2 linked regions of the Gemmobacter sp. 24YEA27 genome follow. The protein of the gene in region 2 binds, or shares a complex with, the protein of the main gene of each other region. Links are inferred from orthologs where the notes say so. Each region holds a gene or a part of one and is shown on either strand. Other genes may lie near its edges. The genes, in order: QNO18_RS14930 and dnaG.

Region 1 (9,590 bases), 120 kb from region 2 along the record:
CCGGATCCGCTTTGTGTGCTGCCCGGCATGGGCCAGCACCACTGCGGTCGCGGCCGAGGCGATGCTTTCCATATTGTGATGCTCGGCCACCCAGTAGCGGTTATAGCCCAGGCGGTCGGCAACCGTCGCAATACTCTGGGCCTCGGACAGCGCATTGGCTGCATCAAACCCTCGCGCACCCGGACGAGATCAAGAAGAGAAAGTGGAATATTATCAGTCATTTGAAGGTCGCTCCTTGCCGGGAATGCGCCCGGCATTCCAGGCGATCAGGATCGAGGTAAGCACGCAAAGGGTGAAAAGCCAGAGGCCCCAGGCGGTTTCTATCGTGACCCAGCCGGCGCCTTTGGCGACAAGGATATAGAGCGCGATCAGGAAAACATCTGCCATGGCCAGCTTGCCAAGGAACTGCAGCACCGGCAACACGGCGCGGGAAAGCAGGCCAAACTGTAAAAGCGCAAGGCCGATGGTTTTGAGATAGGGCGCAAACACCGCGAGAAAGGTCACCAGCAAGGCAAGGGCGGGATCCGTGCCCCAGAGCGTTTGCAGCCCGGTGATGACGGATATCTCATCCATGCCGAACAGCGGCAGCAGGGCCGCGCGCATCAGCGGTGCGAACCAGGCGATGGGGAAGAGAACCAGAAGCGAGAGATTGAGCCAACGCATGGCGGCAGCTTGCATCCGCTCAGCGCGAGGTCAAGGGAAGCGCGGAAGAGGGGGCGCTGCCCCCGGCCCGGCTCCGCCGGTCCCCCCCGGGATATTTAAGAGACAGATGAAAGGAACTGCGCGGCCCTGATTTCATCTGTCTCTTAAATATCCCCGCCGGAGGCTTCCTCAATCAGCCAGGGGCGTCTGGCTGCGGGATCTGGCCGGAGGGCGCCGGGTTTCGGCAGGGGAACGACATTGCCTTCGGGCTCGTTGCGGTCTTCGATATCGACGGCATAGCCGAGCCCGGGCAGGATCTCGCGCAGATCGGCCTCAAGCCGTTTCAGCTGGATCCGGGCCTGGTGTTCCTCGGCCTCAATAGCGGCAAGCCAGCGGCGCATTTCGTCGCAGATGCCGCGCGCGAGCCGCAGCCGCTCGTTCAGCGCATCGATTTCCTGCTGGCGCTGTTCCAGGAAGCCTTTTGCCCGCGCCACTTTTGCGTCGGAGTAGGTCTGGGCCAGGGCGCGGGTCTCATGGCTCATCTGTGCCGCGAGCTGCAGCAGCTCCGGCTCCAGCCCGGCGAAATCGGGGTGTCGGCGCAGCTCTTCCATCCGCGCGCGGATCGAGTCGAATTCCGCAGACAGACCGAAGAGCCCGCGGCGGTCGGTCTCATGCGACATCCGATAGGCGCGGGCGACATCTGAGACGCCCATCGCAAAGCTGCGATGCCCGGCCTCGAGCCGCGCCATGCGGCTGTTTGCGGGCAACCAGAAGACCAGCATTGCCAACAGCGCGGTCAGGCCGATCTGCAGCCACATGCCTGCATTGGCAACCGGCGCGCCACCCAGCGACAATGCGACTTCCGGCCAGGCGCTCCAGCCGAGGGCTGCGAAAAGGCTGGCCCCTATAAGGATCAGGCAGGCCCCGAAAATCGCGGCATGGGCACAGACCTGGCCGGCAGCTAAAACCCTGCGCAAAGCTGCGCGATCATCTGAAAACATGCCCAACCCCCGTTACGGCCTTTTCAGGCAAAGGCTGAACATCTTAAATTTGCAAGGAAAAACCAGAATTTACGGGTGAGTGAGAAACTGAATCCTGTGGAAATCCGGGACTGTTTCCATCCTGTCAACGTTCTGCGCGGTGTGGTTGTGCTTGGCTCAGTGCGACAGCGCGCGCACCAGCGCCACCAGACAGGCGATCACGATGGTCACCAGGTGTGACACCACCCAGCCATGTGCCCAGACCGGGCTGGGCCAGCGGTTCCAGACATGGGCGCCCCAGGCGGCCAGCACCGAGACCCATAGCAGGGTCGAGACCAGCACCGATACAGCATGGCCCGACGGATCGGCGAAATGCAGCGGCAGCGCCAGCCAGACCAGCGTGATCAGCGCAAGACCCGTCAGGCGGAACGCGCCGTTATGGCGCCGCCGTATCCCCGTCAGCCCGGCCACCAGAACCACCGCCGGGAAAAGCAGCAAGAGCCATTGCATCACTGGCGACGGCGTCAGGAGCCGGTTGAGAAAGTCGCTTTCCATCACAGCCTCAGCGCAGGGAAGGGATCGGGCCTTCGGCGCGACCATGAATGAACTGTTGCACGTAAGGGTCTGATGTCTGGTCCATTTCAGTGACAGACCCTGTCCAGCGTACGATGCCTCCATGCAGCATCGCGACCTTGTCGGCAATGGCGCGCACGCTGGTCATGTCATGGGTGATTGTCATTGCGGTCGCGCCCATCTCACGCACGATCTCGCGGATCAGCTCATTGATCACCCCCGACATGATCGGGTCGAGACCAGTGGTCGGCTCATCGAAGAAGATGATCTCCGGATTGGCGGCAATGGCGCGGGCGAGGCCGACGCGCTTTTGCATGCCGCCCGAGAGCTCGGCCGGGAAGAGGTCGGCGACCTGGGGTCCGAGGCCCACGCGGCGCAGTTTCTCGACCGCAATTTCCCGTGCCTCGCGTTTGGGGCGTTTCAGGCTGCCGCGCAGCAGACGGAAGGCGACATTCTCCCAGACCGGCATCGAATCGAACAAAGCCGCGCCCTGGAACAGCATCCCGAACCGCGCCAGAAAGGCGTCACGCTCGTGACGCGCCACATCCTGGCCGTCAAGCGTGATCGTGCCGCGATCCGGCGTCACCAGCCCCAGCACCGATTTCAGCATCACCGATTTGCCGGTGCCCGAGCCCCCGATGATCACCATGCTCTCGCCGCGCGCGATGCTCAGATCGACGCCGTTCAGCACCTGATTGCTGCCAAAGGCCTTATATACGCCGCTGAGCTCTATCATGCCGAGAAGAAGGCCTCCGTAAGCAGATAATTGGCGGCGAGGATCAGCACCGAGGCCGAGACAACGGCAGATTTGGTCGCCGCCCCCACGCCCTGGGCGCCACGCCCCGAATTCATCCCATGCCAGCAGCCCATCAGCGCCACGATGAAGCCAAAGACCGCGCCCTTCACAAGGCCCGAGCCGATGTCCCAGACCTGCAGGAAATCGACGGTGTTCCTGATATAGGTGGCCGAGTTGAAATCAAGCCGCGTCACCCCCACAAGCCAGCCGCCCATGATCCCGATGGAATCGCCGACCGCGACCAGCACCGGCAACGTCAGCACCGCCGCCAGCAGGCGCGGCACGGTCAGATATTTCATCGGATCGGTCGAAAGCGTGGTCAGCGCATCGATCTGTTCGGTGACTTTCATCGTCCCGATCTCGGCGGCAATAGAAGAGGCCACCCGCGCCGCCACCATCAGCCCGCCTAAGACCGGGCCAAGCTCGCGCGCCATGCCGATGGCGACGATTTGCGGCACCACGGCCTCGGCCCCGAAACGGTTGCCGCCGGCATAGATCTGAAGCGCCAGAGCGCCGCCGGTGAAAATCGCGGTCATGCCCACAACCGGCAGCGAGAACCAGCCGATCTGCATCACCGCCTGGCCGAATTCGCGCCAGTAAAACGGCGGCCGGAAGATATGGCTCACCGCCACCATCGCGAATAGCGCCACCCGCCCGATCGCTGCAAGCAGCTCCAGCACCGGCCGCCCGAGTGCCGCCAGGAAACCCGCTGGCCGTCCGTTCAGCATCCCCGTCACCCGCGCGTCTCGAGATAACGGCGGCTGTAGCGCTTGCCGAGCCCGGTGAGGATCTCATAGCCGATGGTGCCGGCCGCATCGGCCAGATCATCCACCGACTGATGCGGCCCGAGAATATCGAGGCTTTTCGGGATCTCTTTCAGATGGGTGACATCGACGGTGATCAGATCCATCGAAACCCGGCCGATCAGCGGGCAGGGCGTGTCGCCATCCCACAAGACCGCATTGTTCGAAAGGGTGCGCGGCAGGCCGTCGGCATAGCCGGCAGCCACCGTGGCGATGACCGAGGGCACTTCCGGCTCCCATGACGCGGCATAGCCAACCGCTTCGCCGGGCATTACATCGCGGGTCTGGATCACCGGCAAAGACAGGGTGACAACGCGCTCGGCCATTTCGAACGGCCGCCCGCCATAAAGCCCGATCCCGGCGCGGGTCAGGTCGAAATGATATTTCGGCCCCAGCAGGATGCCCCCCGTGGCGGCAAAGCTGCGCGGCAGGCCGGTGCCATCGGTCATCTCATGGAAGGCTTCCAGCTGCGCCTGGTTCATGGGATGGTCCGGCTCATCGGCACAGGCGAGATGGCTCATCAGCATCGCCGGGCCGGCCTCGATGATGATCGGCGCCACCGCCTGCCATTCCACCGGCTCAACGCCGAGCCGGTTCATCCCGCTGTCGAGCTGGACCCCGAACGGATGGCCCGGCAGCGCCTCCAGATGGCGGGTGATCTGCTCAAGGCTGTTGAGCATCGGTGTCAGCTCAAGATCATTGAGCATCTCAGTGTCGCCGGCCATATGGCCCGAAAGGATGTTGATCTGCGGCCCGGGCCCAAGCGCCTGACGCACCGCCGCGCCTTCTTCGGCGGCTGCGACAAAAAAGCGCCGCGCCCCGGCCCAGGCCAAAGCCCGCGCCACCTTGCCGGCGCCCAGACCGTAAGCATCGGCTTTGACCACCGCAGCGGTCTGCACTTCGGGCGCGGAAAGACGGTCCAGCGCGCGCCAGTTGGCGGCGATGGCGTCGAGATCAACGGTGAGGGACGATGTGGCCATGAGGATAACTTCCTGGCATCTGGAAATCTGGGGTCAAGGGGGAAATCGCGGCGCCTCTGGTCAGGCAGGGAGCCTCCGGCGGGGATATTTAAGGACAGATGAAATCGGCATTGTCTTTCATCTGTCCTTAAATATCCCGGGGGTGAGGGGGCAGAGCCCCCTCTGCGCCCTCAGCCATCAAAAGCCCCCATCCGGGCCGGCGCCGCCATCCCAGGGTCGGGCGAGGTTGCCAAAGCGGGTGAAACGGCCCTCAAAGGACAGTTCCACCGAACCGATCGGCCCGTGGCGCTGCTTGCCGAGGATGACTTCTGCCTTGCCATGGCATTGTTCCATGATCTGCTGCCAGGCCGCCATTTTCTCCAGCTCATGATCGCCGGGCTTTTCGCGTTCTTTGTAATATTCCTCACGATAGACGAACATCACCACATCCGCGTCCTGCTCGATCGAGCCGGATTCGCGCAGATCAGAGAGCTGCGGCCGCTTGTCTTCCCGGCTCTCCACCTGGCGAGACAGCTGTGACAGCGCGATCACCGGCACGTTCAGTTCTTTGGCGATGGCTTTCAGGCCTTGCGTGATTTCGGAGACCTCCTGCACCCGGTTCGCCTCTGAGCTTTTCGACGAGCCCTTCAGAAGCTGCAGGTAGTCGATCATCAGCACATCCAGCCCATGCGTCCGCTTCAGCCGCCGCGCCCGCGCTGCGACCTGGCTGATCGGCAAAGCCGGCGTGTCGTCGATGTAGAGCGGGCAGCTTTCCAGCGATTTCGCGGCATCGACAAAGCGGCGGAACTCGGGCTCGGTCATATCGCCGCGCCGGATCTGTTCCGACGGCACCTCGGAGGCCTCGGAGAGGATCCGCGCCGCCAACTGCTCGGCCGACATCTCGAGCGAGAAGAAGCCGACCACACCGCCCTCGACCGCCCCCTCATGCCCGTCGGGCTTGCGGCCGCGCTTATAGGCCTTGGCCACGTTGAAGGCGATATTGGTCGCAAGCGAGGTTTTTCCCATCGAGGGGCGCCCGGCGAGGATGATCAGGTCGCTCTCATGCAGCCCGCCCATCTTCTTGTCGAGATCGACCAGCCCGGTCGAAATCCCTGCCAGACCGCCGCCACGCTGATAGGCGGCATTCGCCACATTGACCGCATCGGTTGCGGCCTTGAGGAAGCTCTGAAAGCCGCGCTCGGCCACGCCCTGCTCGCCCAGTTTGTAAAGCCTCTGTTCGGCCTCGGTGATCTGGGCGCGCGGCTCGGAGTCGATATCGACCTTGCCGGCGCGGTCGGCGATGTCTTTGCCCAGCTGGATCAGCTCACGCCGCACCGCCAGATCATAGATCATCTGCGCATAGTCGCGGGCGGCAAAAGCCGAGATCGCAGCCCCCGCCAGACGCACCAGATAGGCGGCGCCGCCGAGCTCTTTCAGCCCCTCATCCTCTTCGAGAAACGCCTTCAGGGTCACCGGAGAGGCCAACGCATTCCTCTGGATCCGCGAGGCGGCGATATCAAAGATCCGGCGATGCACCGGGTCGTAGAAATGCTCGGTCTTCACCACACTGGCGATGCGGTCATAGATGTCATTATTGACGAGGATCGCGCCGAGCAGCTGCTGCTCGGCCTCGATATTCTGCGGCAGCGCCTCGGTCACGGCCGGCGCCGGCAGATCGCTGCGGATTTTCGCGACTTCGTTCATGATCACCTGCGCCCCATTAAGGGATCAGCTTTAGCCTGTCAGGGCGCGTCAGAGCAACCGCTGCACAGGTCTGTGGAAAAGTGACAGGATAAGCCGGCTCTGGCAGAGTGGCCTGGGGTATCTGAGCCTGAGCATACCATATCTTGCGTATCCTGTCTGGAGGAAAGACGGGTTTCGCGATTCGTATGCGGGCCTCGGCGGGGCCGAGGGGGCGGAATACCGAAAGATTATCCGGGTTCCCGGCCAGCCCGGCGGTTTCCCGCTCTACTTCGCGCGGGCCGCCTGCCAGCCACGCGGGTCGTTGAGGAAGTCTTCGACACCCTCCAGCGTTTCCTGGTCGAAGGAGCCCTGAGCTTTCGCCTCGGCCAGCATATCCCACCAGGTGCAGAGCCAGGACAGGCTTACGCCATGTTCGGCCAGCCGCGCCTCGGTCTCTTTGAAAATGCCGTAATAGAAGATCACGGTCGTATGGTTACAGGTGGCACCTGTCTCGCGGATTGCATCGACAAAACTGAGTTTCGAGCCGCCATCGGTGGTCAGATCTTCGACCAGCAGCACGCGCTGCCCCTCGGTCATGGTGCCTTCAATCCGGGCATTGCGGCCATAGCCTTTCGGCTTCTTGCGCACATAGGTCATCGGCAAGGCGAGCCGCTCGGCCACCAGTGCCGCGAAGGGGATACCCGCCGTCTCGCCGCCTGCGATATTGTCGAAGGCCTCGAACCCGGCCTCGCGCATCACGGTCACCGCCATGAAATCCATCAGCATCGAGCGGATGCGCGGATAGGAGATCAGCTTGCGGCAATCGATATAGGTCGGCGACGGCAGACCAGAGGCCAGCGTGAAAGGTTCGCGCGCGTTGAAATGCACCGCGCCAATCTCAAGGAAGGCGCGGGCGGTCAGACGGGCGATCTCTTCTTTCGAGGGGAAGGCAGCGGGGATCATTCAGTGCTCCTTTGCAGTGTCCTCTTGAGAAAATACACCCGCCGGAGGCTTCCCCGGCTGGCGAAAGGCGCCTCCGGCGGGAGTATTTAAGTCAAGAGGAAATCAGCTTTCGACCGACCAAAGGACGGGAAAGCCGGGGTTGAAGACGGTGACCGGGCCAGCGCCGGTCTCGATTTTTTCCGGGAAAGCGGTGGGCGCTGCGCCTTTGACGAGGCGCAGTTTCGCCTCATTGACCGGCAGCCGGTAAAAGGCGGGGCCATTCAGCGAGGTGAAGGCCTCGAGCCGGTCGAGCGCGTTTTCTTCTTCGAAGACATGCGCCAGGAGCGGCATCGTATTCGTCGCGGTGAAGCAGCCGGCGCAGCCGCAGGCATGTTCTTTCAGCGCGTCGGTATGTGGCGCGGAATCGGTGCCAAGGAAATAGCGCGGGCTGCCCGAAGTGGCGGCGCGGCGCAAAGCCTGGCGGTGTTTCTCGCGCTTGGCGACCGGCAGGCAATAGTAATGCGGTTTGATGCCGCCCACGAGGATATGGTTGCGATTGATGATCAGGTGATGCGTGGTGATCGTCGCCGCCAGCGTCTCTCCGCCCTCTGCCGCATAGGCGACACCTTCTTCGGTGGTGATATGTTCCATCACCACCCGCAGCCCGGGCAGGCGCCTGCGCAGCGGATCGAGCACCGTGTCGATGAATGCCGCCTCGCGGTCGAAGATATCGACCTCGGCCGTCGTCACCTCGCCATGGGTGCAGAGCGGCAGGCCGATCCCGGCCATTTTCTCAAGCACTGGCATGACCTTATCGAAATTCCGCACGCCGGAGTGAGAATTGGTCGTGGCACCCGCAGGGTAGAGCTTGACCGCCTTGATCAGCCCCGAAGCCGCCGCCTGCGCCACATCGGCGGGGTCGGTTTCCTCGGTCAGGTAAAGGGTCATCAGCGGCTCGAACGCCATGCCTTCGGGCAGGGCGCTCAGAATGCGGTCGCGGTAAGCGCGCGCGTCTTTCGCGGTCACAACCGGCGGCACCAGGTTGGGCATGATGATCGCGCGGGCAAAATCGCGCGCAGATTCGGGCAATACGCCTTCCAGCATCGCGCCATCGCGCAGATGCAGATGCCAGTCATCGGGGCGGCGGATCTCAAAGCTGTTTTCCATACCCCGCAGCTAGCCGAAACCGCGTGTCTTTGCCAGAGACTTCCGCCAGGATCGGGACGGATCGTAAAGGAGAGAATCCGATGGCCAGCCATAGGGGCGGATGTCAGTGTGGAGCTGTGCGCTACAGTGTCGACGTCTCGCTGGAGGCGCCGGTGATCTGCAATTGCTCGCGATGCAGCCGGATCGGGGCGGTGCTGGTGTTCGCTTCGGCGGCCGGATTCACGCTGGAAAAGGGCGCCGGTGCCAGCACGGAATATCTTTTCCATGATCATGTCATCCGGCATTACTTTTGTAAGACCTGCGGGGTGCAGAGCTATTCCCTCGGCGCGATGCCGGATGGCAGCGAGATTGTGGCGGTCAATGCGCGCTGCCTCGACGGGGTAGATGGCCATGCGCTGGCGGCGCGGGCGAAACTGGTGGATGGAGCTTCACGATGACACGATTTGCACTGATTGTTCTGATGGCTCTGGCGGGGCAGGCCGGGCAGGCGGCGGCGCAGGATGCCGATTGCGCGAATGCCATGGTGCAGGCGGATCTGAACGAATGCGCCGCTGCGGAATGGCAGGCGGCGGATGAGCTGCTGAACCAGCGCTATAAAGAGGCGATGACGCTGTTGCAGGCGTGGGACGCGGATCTGCCTGCGGCGCTGAAGGGCGGTCCGGCGGAGCTGCGCGCGGCGCAGCGCGCCTGGATCACCTATCGCGATGCCGCCTGTTCCGCCGAGGGCTACGCGATGCGCGGCGGCAGTGCAGAGCCGCTGCTCGTCTATGGCTGCAAGGCGCGGCTGACCGAGGCGAGGACCGAAGACCTCGAAGGGCTGATCGAATATGGCGAGCACTGACCGGGTTTGGCAGTGGTCCGGGGTATGCGGTGGCCCGGTCTGAGCTGCCCGTTCTGAGGTCTGTGGTTCAGTCTTCGGCCGTGCCCTCTGGCTCGTTCTGTGCGAGGAGCGCGGCGAGGCGCCGCTCGAATCGCGGGATCTGCTGTTCGGACAGCACCTGACGCAACACGCGGATCTGACGCTGACGATTGCCCTTGGCCGAAA
Region 2 (9,634 bases):
CGCGCGACAAAAGCTCGACCGAGCCCATTTCGCGCAGATACATCCGCACGGGGTCATCGGTGCGGTCCAGCGTCTCGGCGGCAGGGCCCGCAAGGGCCACTTCGCGCGAGCCGGGGGCTGCGCCCGGATCGATCAGCTCAGAGCCGGTGCCGCCGTCCTCGGCTTCCTCGGCCTCGTCATCTTCAACGACATTGATGCCCATTTCCGAGAGCATCGACATCACGTCTTCGATCTGGTCCCCGGAGACCTGATCGGGCGGCATGACGGCGTTGAGCTGCTCCATCGTGATATAGCCGCGCTCACGAGCGTCGGCGATCATTTTCTTGACGGCAGCCTGCGACATGTCGAGCGAGATGTCAGTCTCGTCGCCATCCTGCTTAACGTCGTCATTTTCCTTGAGGGCCATGGATGCTCCTGTGGGGATGGTGCGAATCGCGCTTCTTTTAGTCGAATCAATAACGCGAATCACAGCGGGGGAAAGGGCGAATCATACATGTCAGCCCGGTCTGGCCTTGCCACCGGCACTGAAATCAATCGAATCGAACAATTTCTGGCGTCTGTCGAGTTCCTCGCGGTCCAGTTCGACGCCATTTGGCGCAATAACCGATTCGGTTTTCTGGTCCTGTGGCCCCCGGCTGGCGCTGACTTTGGCCTCTGCCGCCTTTGACAGCCGCCAGGTCAGACCCTCATCCACGAGGCCAGAGAGGTCCTCGACCGCTTCGGCAAGTTCAACCCGGTGACCGCGATCGGCCTGGAGCCGCGCCAGCGCTTCTTCGACACAGGCAGCCGCGAAGTCTTCATCTGCCTTTGGCTGCAAACCGGGGTTGGAACGCACATGGTTACTGCGGGTCAGCTCGTCAAGAAGGCCGGGGCTGTCGGTCTCGATCAGCGCGCGGCAATCGGGGGCGTGGAAATGCGTCAGGATCAGGTTGCGCAGCCGGAAATGCGCCTCGTTGCTCATCTCCAGCCGTTCCAGATCGCTTTCAAACCGCGCGACAAGGCCCGGAAAACGCATCAGAATCGCCAAAGCAACCGCTTCGCGGATCCCGTCCGAGACCCGGCTGGGATAAAGCAGATCCGCCTCGGTACCCGCCAGCGCCGAGTTTTTTGCCGCATCAGTTGCAGGCAGCGCGGGCGGCACGAATTTGCCACCGCGCATCTGGCCGCGCGGGCCTGGTTGCCAGGGCCGGCCCGGGTTGCGCGCCGCCGGACGGCGGCCCTGGCGGAACAGTTCCCAGCGAAGTTCCTTGATATCCTCGCCGTAATGGCTGCGGATCGAGGGGTCCTGGATGCGTTTCAGCGCCGCGCGCAGGTTTTTGTCCAGCGCCGCTTTGCGCTCGGGGCTGTCGAAAACCTGACCCTCGGTTTCGCGGTTCCACAACAGCCGCACCATCGGCTGGGCAGCGTCCAGCACCTCCTGCAGCGCAGGTGCACCACGCGCCCGGATCAGATCGTCCGGGTCGAGGCCGTCCGGCATCACCGCAAATCTGAGCCCTTTGCCCGCCTCCAGCAGCGGCAGAGCAAGGTCGATCACCCGCAAAGCCGCCCGGATCCCCGCCTTGTCGCCATCCAGCGCAATCACCGGCTCATCCGAGATCCGCCACAAAAGCCGCAGCTGGTCTTCCGTGACCGCCGTGCCCAGAGGCGCCACCGCCGCCTGGAACCCGGCCTCGGAGAGCGCGATCACGTCCATATAGCCTTCGGCCACGATCAGGCGCTGGCCCTTGCCGGCGGCCTCGCGCGCCGGTCCATGGTTAAAGAGGCTGCGACCCTTGTCGAACAGCTCGGTCTCGGGGCCGTTGAGGTATTTCGCCTGATCATTCGGGTCCATCGCCCGCCCGCCAAGGCTGATTGCACGGCCACGCCCGTCGCGGATCGGAAAGATGATGCGATTGCGGAACCGGTCATAGGGCTCTTTTCCTTTGGCCGAGGTCGCACAGAGCCCGGCATCGACCAGCAGCTCTTTCGCGATGCCCCGGCCGGTCATCGCCTGGTACAGCCCCGACCAGCCATCGGGGGCGAAGCCGATCTCCCAGCGGTCCTGGGCAGGTTCGGAAAGCCCGCGTTTCGCCAGATAGGCGCGGGCGTCAGAGGCGGCCTGGGTCTTCAGCTGCAGGCGGAACCATTTCACCGCCTCTTCCATCACCTCGATCAGCTGCGTGCGCCGGTCGGCCTTTTCGGCCGCGCGCGGGTCGCGCTCGGGCATCTGCATGCCGGCCTCAGAGGCCAGCACTGCCACCGCCTCCATGAAACCGAGATTCTCGCTTTCCTTGATAAAGGTCAGCGCGTCGCCCTTCGCATGGCAACCAAAGCAGTAATAAAACCCTTTGCGATCATCGACATGGAAGCTTGCGGATTTTTCCTGATGGAAGGGGCAGGGCGACCACCAGTCGCCTTTGGCCATATTGGATTTGCGCATATCCCAGGTGACCTTCCGGCCGACCACGGCGGAAAGCGAGACGCGGTTGCGCAATTCATCAAGGAAACCGGGGGGCAGGCTCATGGTGCCAAATATGGGGCGAGCCGCGCCCGGATGCCAGCCCAAACCTGAGCGACGACCGGGCCGGTAAGGTTTCGCTAACCTGAACAGAGCTTCCCTCGGGAAGGTGGCGCTAAAATGCGCGCGCTACCGGGGAACCACAGGGTCGGCAGGTCCCGGTGGCAAGGGCTGAGAACGAGGAATGCAGGAGCCCTTGCCGTAACCACATTCATGCGCGAGGGATCGAAAGACGCGCCGGAAAAGACGCGGGCCGGGTCTTGTGCCGCAACGGTCCCGGTCCCCGGGATCTCAGGCTGATCTGCCCGCGCGCGTTCCCACGGCAGTTTGCACCCATGGCAGCACAGCGCTGAAAGGCCGGTCACAAGCTGGGGAGCAGGGCCGCTCACATGCCTCTGGCCCTTGTTCTCGGGCGTGGGCCGGGTATTGGTTACGCAGATGTGAAGAACGATGTGATGTCCGGGTGGCCTCGCCCCCGGCCAGCCGGAAGCAGCGAGACCGTATGATCATTTCCCGTTTTAAATCTCTGGTTGCGCCCTTCAGGGTGATCACTGCCGCGACAGCCGCAATGGTGCTGTCAGTGCCATTTGCTGCGCCCTCTGCGGCGCAGGAGCGGCGCTGGATCCAGGTCGAGGCGCTGCCGGGTCTTGCGCGGGCCAATGAACGCGCGGCGGCTTTCGGCGCGGAATTCGGAAATGTCTGGGGATTTGGCCTGCCATCGGGATGGTATGGCGTGGTGCTTGGCCCCTATGACGGGGCCGAGGTGGGCTCGGTGCTTTCGGCGCTGAAATCGGGCGCGCGGATCCCGGCTGACAGCTATATCACCGATGGCGCAGAGTTCAGGGCGCAATTCTGGCCACCGGAGGGTTCTGTCCCGGAGAGGGTCCTGCAGCCCGAGGTCGCCGTTGAGGCTCTGCCCGATCCGGCTGCTGAGCCGGCTCCCGAGCCGGCGGTGATCGCCGGGCAGGTGGCGGAGCCTGCGGTTATCGAAGAGACGCCGGCAGAGGCCCGTGCCTCTGAGGCGGTGCTTGACCTGGATCAACGCAAGGAATTGCAGGTCGCGCTGCAATGGTTCGGGTTTTACAATGGTGGCATCGACGGCGCGTTCGGGCCGGGCACCCGCAACTCGATGGCGGCCTGGCAGGCGGCCAGCGGGCATGAGGCAAGCGGCATTCTGACCACGGCACAGCGCGCGGCCCTGGTCGGGGCGCATCAGGGCGAAGTTGCGGCTTTCGGCTTTGCCCTTGTCGAGGAACAGGAAAGCGGCATTGACGCGACCCTGCCGCTGGCATTGGTGGAATTCGACCGTTACGAGCCGCCTTTCGTACATTTCCGCGAGAAAAACGGCTCGGGCCTGTCGATTGTGCTGATCTCGCAGCCGGGGGATGCCAGCAGTCTTGGCGGGCTTTACGAGGTTATCAGTTCGCTGACAGCCATGCCTGCGGGCGGCGCGCGTGAGCGCAGCGATACCGAGATCCGGCTGTCGGGGCACGGCAGCGGCCAGGAGGGCCGCGCCTGGGCCAGGCTTTCGGGCGGGCTGATCAAGGGCTGGATGGCGTTCGGCAAACCGCAAAACGCAGCCCGCGATGCGCGGGTGTTCGAAGTGCTGGACGCGAGCTTCCGCGCGGTTGGCGACACGGCACTTGATCCGGGCCTCGTGCCGCTGGATGAGGCGGCGCGGCGCGGCCTTGTCGCCGGGCTTGAGGTGCAACAGCCGATCCGCAACCGTTCGGGCTTTTATGTCTCGAAAGCGGGGGCGGTGCTGACCACGGTTGACGCGGTGAAAACCTGCAGCCGCATCACGCTTGACCATGCGGTCGAGGCGAAGCTGGTGGTGGAGGATGCGACGTCGGGGCTTGCGGTTCTGCAGCCGGTGACGGCGCTGGCACCGCCTGCGGTGGCGGAATTCAGCAGTGACGCGAGGCCGGGTGCGGGCGTCGTGGTCGCAGGCTATCCCTATGAGGGGCGGCTGCCGGCGCCGGTTCTGACCCATGGCGCCTTTGAGGAGGCCCAGGGGCTGGACGGTGCGGCGGGTATATTGCGTCTGACGGTCGCGACCCGGCCGGGCGATGCAGGTGGTGCGGTGATCGACGGATCGGGGGCGGTGCTTGGCATGTTGCTGCCCGAATTGCGCGACAGCACACGCGATCTGCCCGCCGATGTTGCCTTTGCCGCCGATGCAGCGCGGGTGGCCGGCGTGCTGGCCCAGGCCGGTATCACGCCGCTGGAGCGCGCGAGCACGGTTGCCCTGCCGCCCGAGAGCCTGACCCGCGAAGCACGCGGGATGACGGTGCTGGTCTCGTGCTGGGACCAGCCCTGATCTGAGCTGGTGGCCAGGCGGGCGGGGGGGCTTTGGGTTACCCTTTGGCCCGCCTCAGGCCCGCCAGAATGCCGGCAAAAGCAGCACGAGCACCGCAAGCAGCCCGAGCCGGCCGAGGATCATCGCAAGCCCCATCACCGCAATCGCCGCATCGGGGAATTCCACGAATGTGCCGGTGCGCTCGACCAGCGGGCCAAAGCCGTAACCGACATTGCCAAGCGTCGTCCAGATCGCGAACATCGCCGATTCCAGATCCACCCCCACCAGGGTCAGCACGACACTGAACAGGCCGAGGATCAGGATATAGCTTGAGATGAACATGATCAGCGCCTGGATCAGATCATCTTCGACCGTGCGCCCGTCATATTTGACCGCTTCGACCGAGTTCGGCCATGCAATCCGCCGCACCTGGGCGCGAAGCACCGAAAAAGCGATCTGCACCCGGAACACCGAGAGCCCCGAAGCCGTCGATCCGGCACAGGCGCCGACGATGCCGATGATCAGCGCGACCACCAGCATCAGCCCGTCCCAGGACGGGAAACTTCCCGAAAAGAACCCGGTCGAGGACATGATCGAGGTCAGGTTGAACAGGCTTTCGCGGAAGGCCGGCTCGATCTCCATATCAGCGGTAAGGATCCGCCAGACCGCGACGATCATCACTGCGCTCAGCAGCCAGCGCAGATAGGCCCGGACCTGCGGATCATGCCAGAGCGCGAAGGGCTGGCCATTCACCATCTGCACATAGCGGATGAAAGGCAGGCTACCCGCCAGCATGAAAAACACCGCGATATATTCGCCGGCGCCCTGGAAGTTGTTGAAAGAATGATCATAAGGCGAAAAGCCTCCGGTCGCGACCGTGGTCATGCCATGCACCACCGCGCCAAGCGCCGGCATCCCGATCATGAGATATGAGACCATGCAGGTCAGGGTCAGCGCGGCATAGATCAGCATCAGCTGGCGCGCGATATCAGTGGCGCGGGGCAGGGCCTTGCCAAAGGTGTCGAAACCCTCGGTGCGGAAGAACTGCATGCCGCCGACCCGCATCAGCGGCAGGAAGATCATCGCGATAATGGCGATCCCGAGCCCGCCGATCCAGGTCGTCATGCCGCGCCAGAGGTTCATCCCCATCGGCAGATGATCGAGGCCGGTGATCACAGTAGCCCCGGTGGTTGTGAGGCCCGAGACCGCTTCGAACCAGGCATGCAGATAGCTCAGACCAGGCTCTCCCAGCACATAGGGCAGGCCCGCGAACAAGGGCAGAATGAACCAGATCGCCGAGGTCAGAAGCCAGGCCTGCCGCACCCCGAGCGCCGCTGTCTGGCTGTTCGCCGTCGACAGGGCAAGGCTCACGCCGGCAAAACCGGTGATCAGAGCAGACCGCAAAAAGGCACGCGCATTCGGATCGCCCGACCGCCAGTCGAGAATCGCAGGCGCGACCATCAGAATGGCGAGGACGATCAGAATCCGTCCGATCACATAGGCCACGGGTCTGAGGTCGATCATGGGGCAAGGCTTAGGCCCGCGCGGCGCCCCCGTCAAACCCCCGCTGACGTCAGGGCCTCAGGCACTCAGCCGGCGCAGCTTTTCCAGCACAGGAGGCGTCAGCCGGTAGCGCCCGGTCATACGAAACTCCAAAAGCCGGTCCTCGACCCTGGTGCCGGCACCGATATTATGGATGATCAGCGGGCGCGGTCCGGCGAGGCCGGTCCCCACCACCATCAGATGCGCCAGATCGCCGGGAATGAGGCAGGTCACCACATCACCTGGCAAATGGTCGGCAGCGGTTTCGCTGATCGGCAGCTCTGCGCCCACCCGCTCGAAAAGGCGCCTGAGATTGGGCACCCGGCGATGGTCGATATTGCGGTCGGTCCGCGTCAGGCCCCAGTTTTTCGGATAGGCCGCGAAATCCGCCTTCATATCGCGGTTGATCGCGACTTGCAGGTCAATGCTCTCGGCCACCCGCAGCGCCCGGACCAGAACATCGGTGCAGACCCCGCGATCCGGCGCCACATCACCGCCGGGAAAATCCAGCGCGACATAGGCCGGATCATATATCCGCACGACGCCTTCCTGTGCCTCGGCCGCCTGCGCGATCTTCTGGCCGGCCGTTGCGCCCTCCGCCCTGAGAACCGCCGGCATGACGAAAGGCACTGCCAGCAGGCTCAGGACAGAACGGCGGATCATCTTCTACCCCACATGGAACAGTGACTGGAACAGGCGCGGATCCAGGCTGGTGGCCGCGAATGTCGGCCCCTCGGTCAGCAAGGATACCGCATCATGGGAATGCAGGCTTTCCTGATGGCTCGCCATCACGCGAAAGTCACCGATCGCCGGATCCGCGCGCAAAACCTCGTAAAAAGACCGCGCCGCATCCTCGACAAAGATCGGATTGGCGCCGTTCAGCTCGGCAAAGGCCTGCTCATCCTCGCGTTTCACCATCACTTGGGTCTCGGTCACAACCGCCTTTCGCGCCAGATCGATCAGATCCTCGAACCAGAGCATCTCGCCGGTCTTCACCACAACAGACAGCCGCGCGACCGAGCGTTGCGAATGCGGCGTTGCGAGCTGGCCGCGCGTGCGCCGCGCATGTTCTGACAATTCCAGCGAACAGGGGCAGGTCGAGGAATAGACATAATCAAGATGCATGATCTTGATGCGTTCCCCATTCAGATCAACCAGTTCCAGTGCGAAATCGTAATATTGCCAGCCCGACAGCCCCGATCGCAGGCTCTCCACCTTCACCGGGAAAGAGAACCGCATCTGGATCCGCGCATCGAAACTGTCGAGATCGCGGCGGTAATCCTCCAGCGCCGCTTCGATCACCTCGAAACTGAACTGCTCTTCCGCATGGGCGTAAAATGACCGCATGATGCGGCTCATATTGATGCCCTTTTTCTCCGCCTCCAGGCTTACCGTGCCGGTCACGCTGGTCTCCAGCATCACCTCTCCGGCCGCGCGTGTCCGGAACCGGATCGGCAGGCGGAAATTCGAGATCCCCACATGCTGGATCTGCGTCTTTGCGCCGACGATCAGGCTCGCCGGCCCGTTTTGCAGATCAGGAAGCGTGGCGCGGTAAGCCTGATCAACCGCGAAATCCTCGGGATAGGCGCGGCGCAATGCGGGATAGGACAGATCGGGCAGCAGATTGCCAATCGAAGGGTCAAGCCCCGCGATCTCCTCTTCGCCCGCCTCCTCTGCCCAGCGACGCAAAGTCAAAAGCGCGGCCGCGGCCTCCTCGCGCGAGGGCGCGCGGTCGGTAATCCTGTCATGGCGTGTCATGGGAAGATCCTTTCGGTTCCGGCCGCGCCTCCTTCCCGGGGGCATCGGGCCGTCAATTTCCGGATGAACCAGCGGAATGATAAATCGCCGGGACGCCTATGAGATAGGCACTGGCGCCGCGAAAGCAAGCTCGAAACGCTGCTGCCTTCCTCCTGAGCGAAATACTTCGGAGGGGCGGGGGGCTGGCCCCCGCCGCCAGTGGCTCACACCAGTGCCAGCGCCTGATCAAGATCGGCGATCAGATCGCCCGCATCTTCCAGCCCGACCGAGTACCGGATCATCCCCGGCGCGATCCCGAGGCTCACTTTCTGCTCATCGGAAAGCCGCTGATGCGTGGTGGTCGCGGGATGCGTAGTAATCGATTTCGCATCGCCGAGATTGTTCGAGATCTTCGGGATTTCCAGCGCGTTTTGCAGCCGGAACGCGCCCTCTTTGCCGCCCTTGACCACAAAACTCACAATCGTGCCGCCGGTTCCCATCTGCGCCATCGCGAGATCATATTGCGGATGTGACTTCAGGCCTGGAAACAGAACTTTCTCAATCTTATCATGATCTTCCAGGAAGGTCGCAATCTCCAGCGCCGAAGCCGCCATCGCCCGGCAGCGCAGATCCAGCGTCGCCATACCGTTGAGCATGATCCAGGAGGTGAACGGGCTCATCGCGCCGCCGGTGTGTTTCATATAGGGCTGCACGACCTTCTGGATATAGTCGGCCGACCCACAGATCACGCCGCCAAGCGCGCGGCCCTGGCCGTCGATATGTTTGGTGGTCGAATAGATCACTACATCGGCGCCCAGATCGACGGCGCGCGAAAAAATCGGCGTCGCGAACACATTGTCGCAAATCACCAGCGCGCCGTGACGATGCGCAATCTCGGCAACCCCTTTGACATCAACGATATCAAGTGTCGGGTTCGCCATGCTCTCGAAGAAGACGGCCTTCGTCTCCGGCGTCACGGCGGCCTCCCAGGCCGCCAGATCGGTGCCGTCGACGAAAGTGACCTTCACCCCGTAACGCGTCAGCACGTCTTCAAGGATGTAAAGACAGGATCCGAACAGCGCTTTGGCCGAGACCACATGATCCCCGGCCCTGAGCAGCGCGGTCAGCGCGCCATTGACCGCTGCCATGCCGGAGGCGGTCGCAAACGCATCCTCGGTGCCCTCAAGCCCCGCGATGCGCTCTTCGAACATCCGCGTGGTGGGGTTGCCGTAGCGCGCATAAATGAATTCATCGGCGCCCGATTTGATGAACCGCGCCTCGGCGGTTTCGGCATCGGGATAGGCGAAGCCCTGCGTCAGGAAAATCGCCTCGGCCATCTCGCCGTACTGGCTGCGGCGGCTGCCTTCATGGACAAGTTTGGTGCGTGTCTTCCAGTTCGTCATCGCAGCACAAGGCTCCCGGGCCATAAGCTAATCCAATGACCGGAAAGCGCGGCAGGGCGAAGACGTCCCGTCACCTCTTTAGCGGCTTATTTAACGTGGCCCGCAATCCGGTCAACAAATCGCCACGCGCCTTGCTTACGCCTCGCTTGGGCCAGG

The links.
Region 1: the proteins of dnaG (region 2) and QNO18_RS14930 are in contact, whole or in part, in a crystal structure (PDB 2R6A), measured with the Geobacillus stearothermophilus proteins. The link is inferred for Gemmobacter sp. 24YEA27 from one-to-one orthologs. Residues at the interface, in WP_049624496.1 of Geobacillus stearothermophilus: Lys456, Leu457, Leu458, Pro459, Ala460, Asn463, Ala464, Leu467, Leu535, Leu536, Ile537, Ala538, Gln544, Glu545, Asp548, Tyr549, His552; in WP_033016901.1 of Geobacillus stearothermophilus: Ser13, Glu15, Ala16, Gln18, Glu91, Leu92, Asp94, Ala95, Val96, Pro97, Thr98, Ala99, Ala100, Asn101, Tyr104, Tyr105, Ile108.

The regions. Positions count from the first base shown.
Region 1 is NZ_JASJPW010000001.1:2,987,999-2,997,588, reverse strand. The notes cover bases 4,205-7,132. They hold QNO18_RS14930 (replicative DNA helicase), read right to left. Parts: upstream 6,458-7,132; coding sequence 4,952-6,457; downstream 4,205-4,951. Other genes in these bases: QNO18_RS14925 (orotate phosphoribosyltransferase), read right to left, coding at 6,722-7,132; alr (alanine racemase), read right to left, coding at 4,205-4,774. Also shown: QNO18_RS14965 (LLM class flavin-dependent oxidoreductase), read right to left, coding at 1-132; QNO18_RS14960 (paraquat-inducible protein A), read right to left, coding at 214-663; QNO18_RS14955 (DNA repair protein), read right to left, coding at 807-1,643; QNO18_RS14950 (hypothetical protein), read right to left, coding at 1,800-2,177; QNO18_RS14945 (ATP-binding cassette domain-containing protein), read right to left, coding at 2,185-2,931; QNO18_RS14940 (ABC transporter permease), read right to left, coding at 2,928-3,719; more of alr, read right to left, coding at 3,725-4,204; more of QNO18_RS14925, read right to left, coding at 7,133-7,399; pyrC (dihydroorotase), read right to left, coding at 7,502-8,545; QNO18_RS14915 (GFA family protein), read left to right, coding at 8,662-8,982; QNO18_RS14910 (lysozyme inhibitor LprI family protein), read left to right, coding at 8,979-9,386; QNO18_RS14905 (hypothetical protein), read right to left, coding at 9,454-9,590. UniProt on the Escherichia coli protein: The main replicative DNA helicase, it participates in initiation and elongation during chromosome replication. Travels ahead of the DNA replisome, separating dsDNA into templates for DNA synthesis.
Region 2 is NZ_JASJPW010000001.1:2,865,918-2,875,551, reverse strand. Bases 1-2,972 are described here. They hold dnaG (DNA primase), read right to left. Parts: upstream 2,504-2,972; coding sequence 497-2,503; downstream 1-496. Other genes in these bases: rpoD (RNA polymerase sigma factor RpoD), read right to left, coding at 1-406. In the rest of the region: QNO18_RS14320 (serine protease), read left to right, coding at 3,000-4,817; QNO18_RS14315 (TrkH family potassium uptake protein), read right to left, coding at 4,872-6,320; QNO18_RS14310 (DUF1287 domain-containing protein), read right to left, coding at 6,378-7,001; GTP cyclohydrolase FolE2, read right to left, coding at 7,005-8,096; metZ (O-succinylhomoserine sulfhydrylase), read right to left, coding at 8,300-9,478. UniProt on the Escherichia coli protein: RNA polymerase that catalyzes the synthesis of short RNA molecules used as primers for DNA polymerase during DNA replication.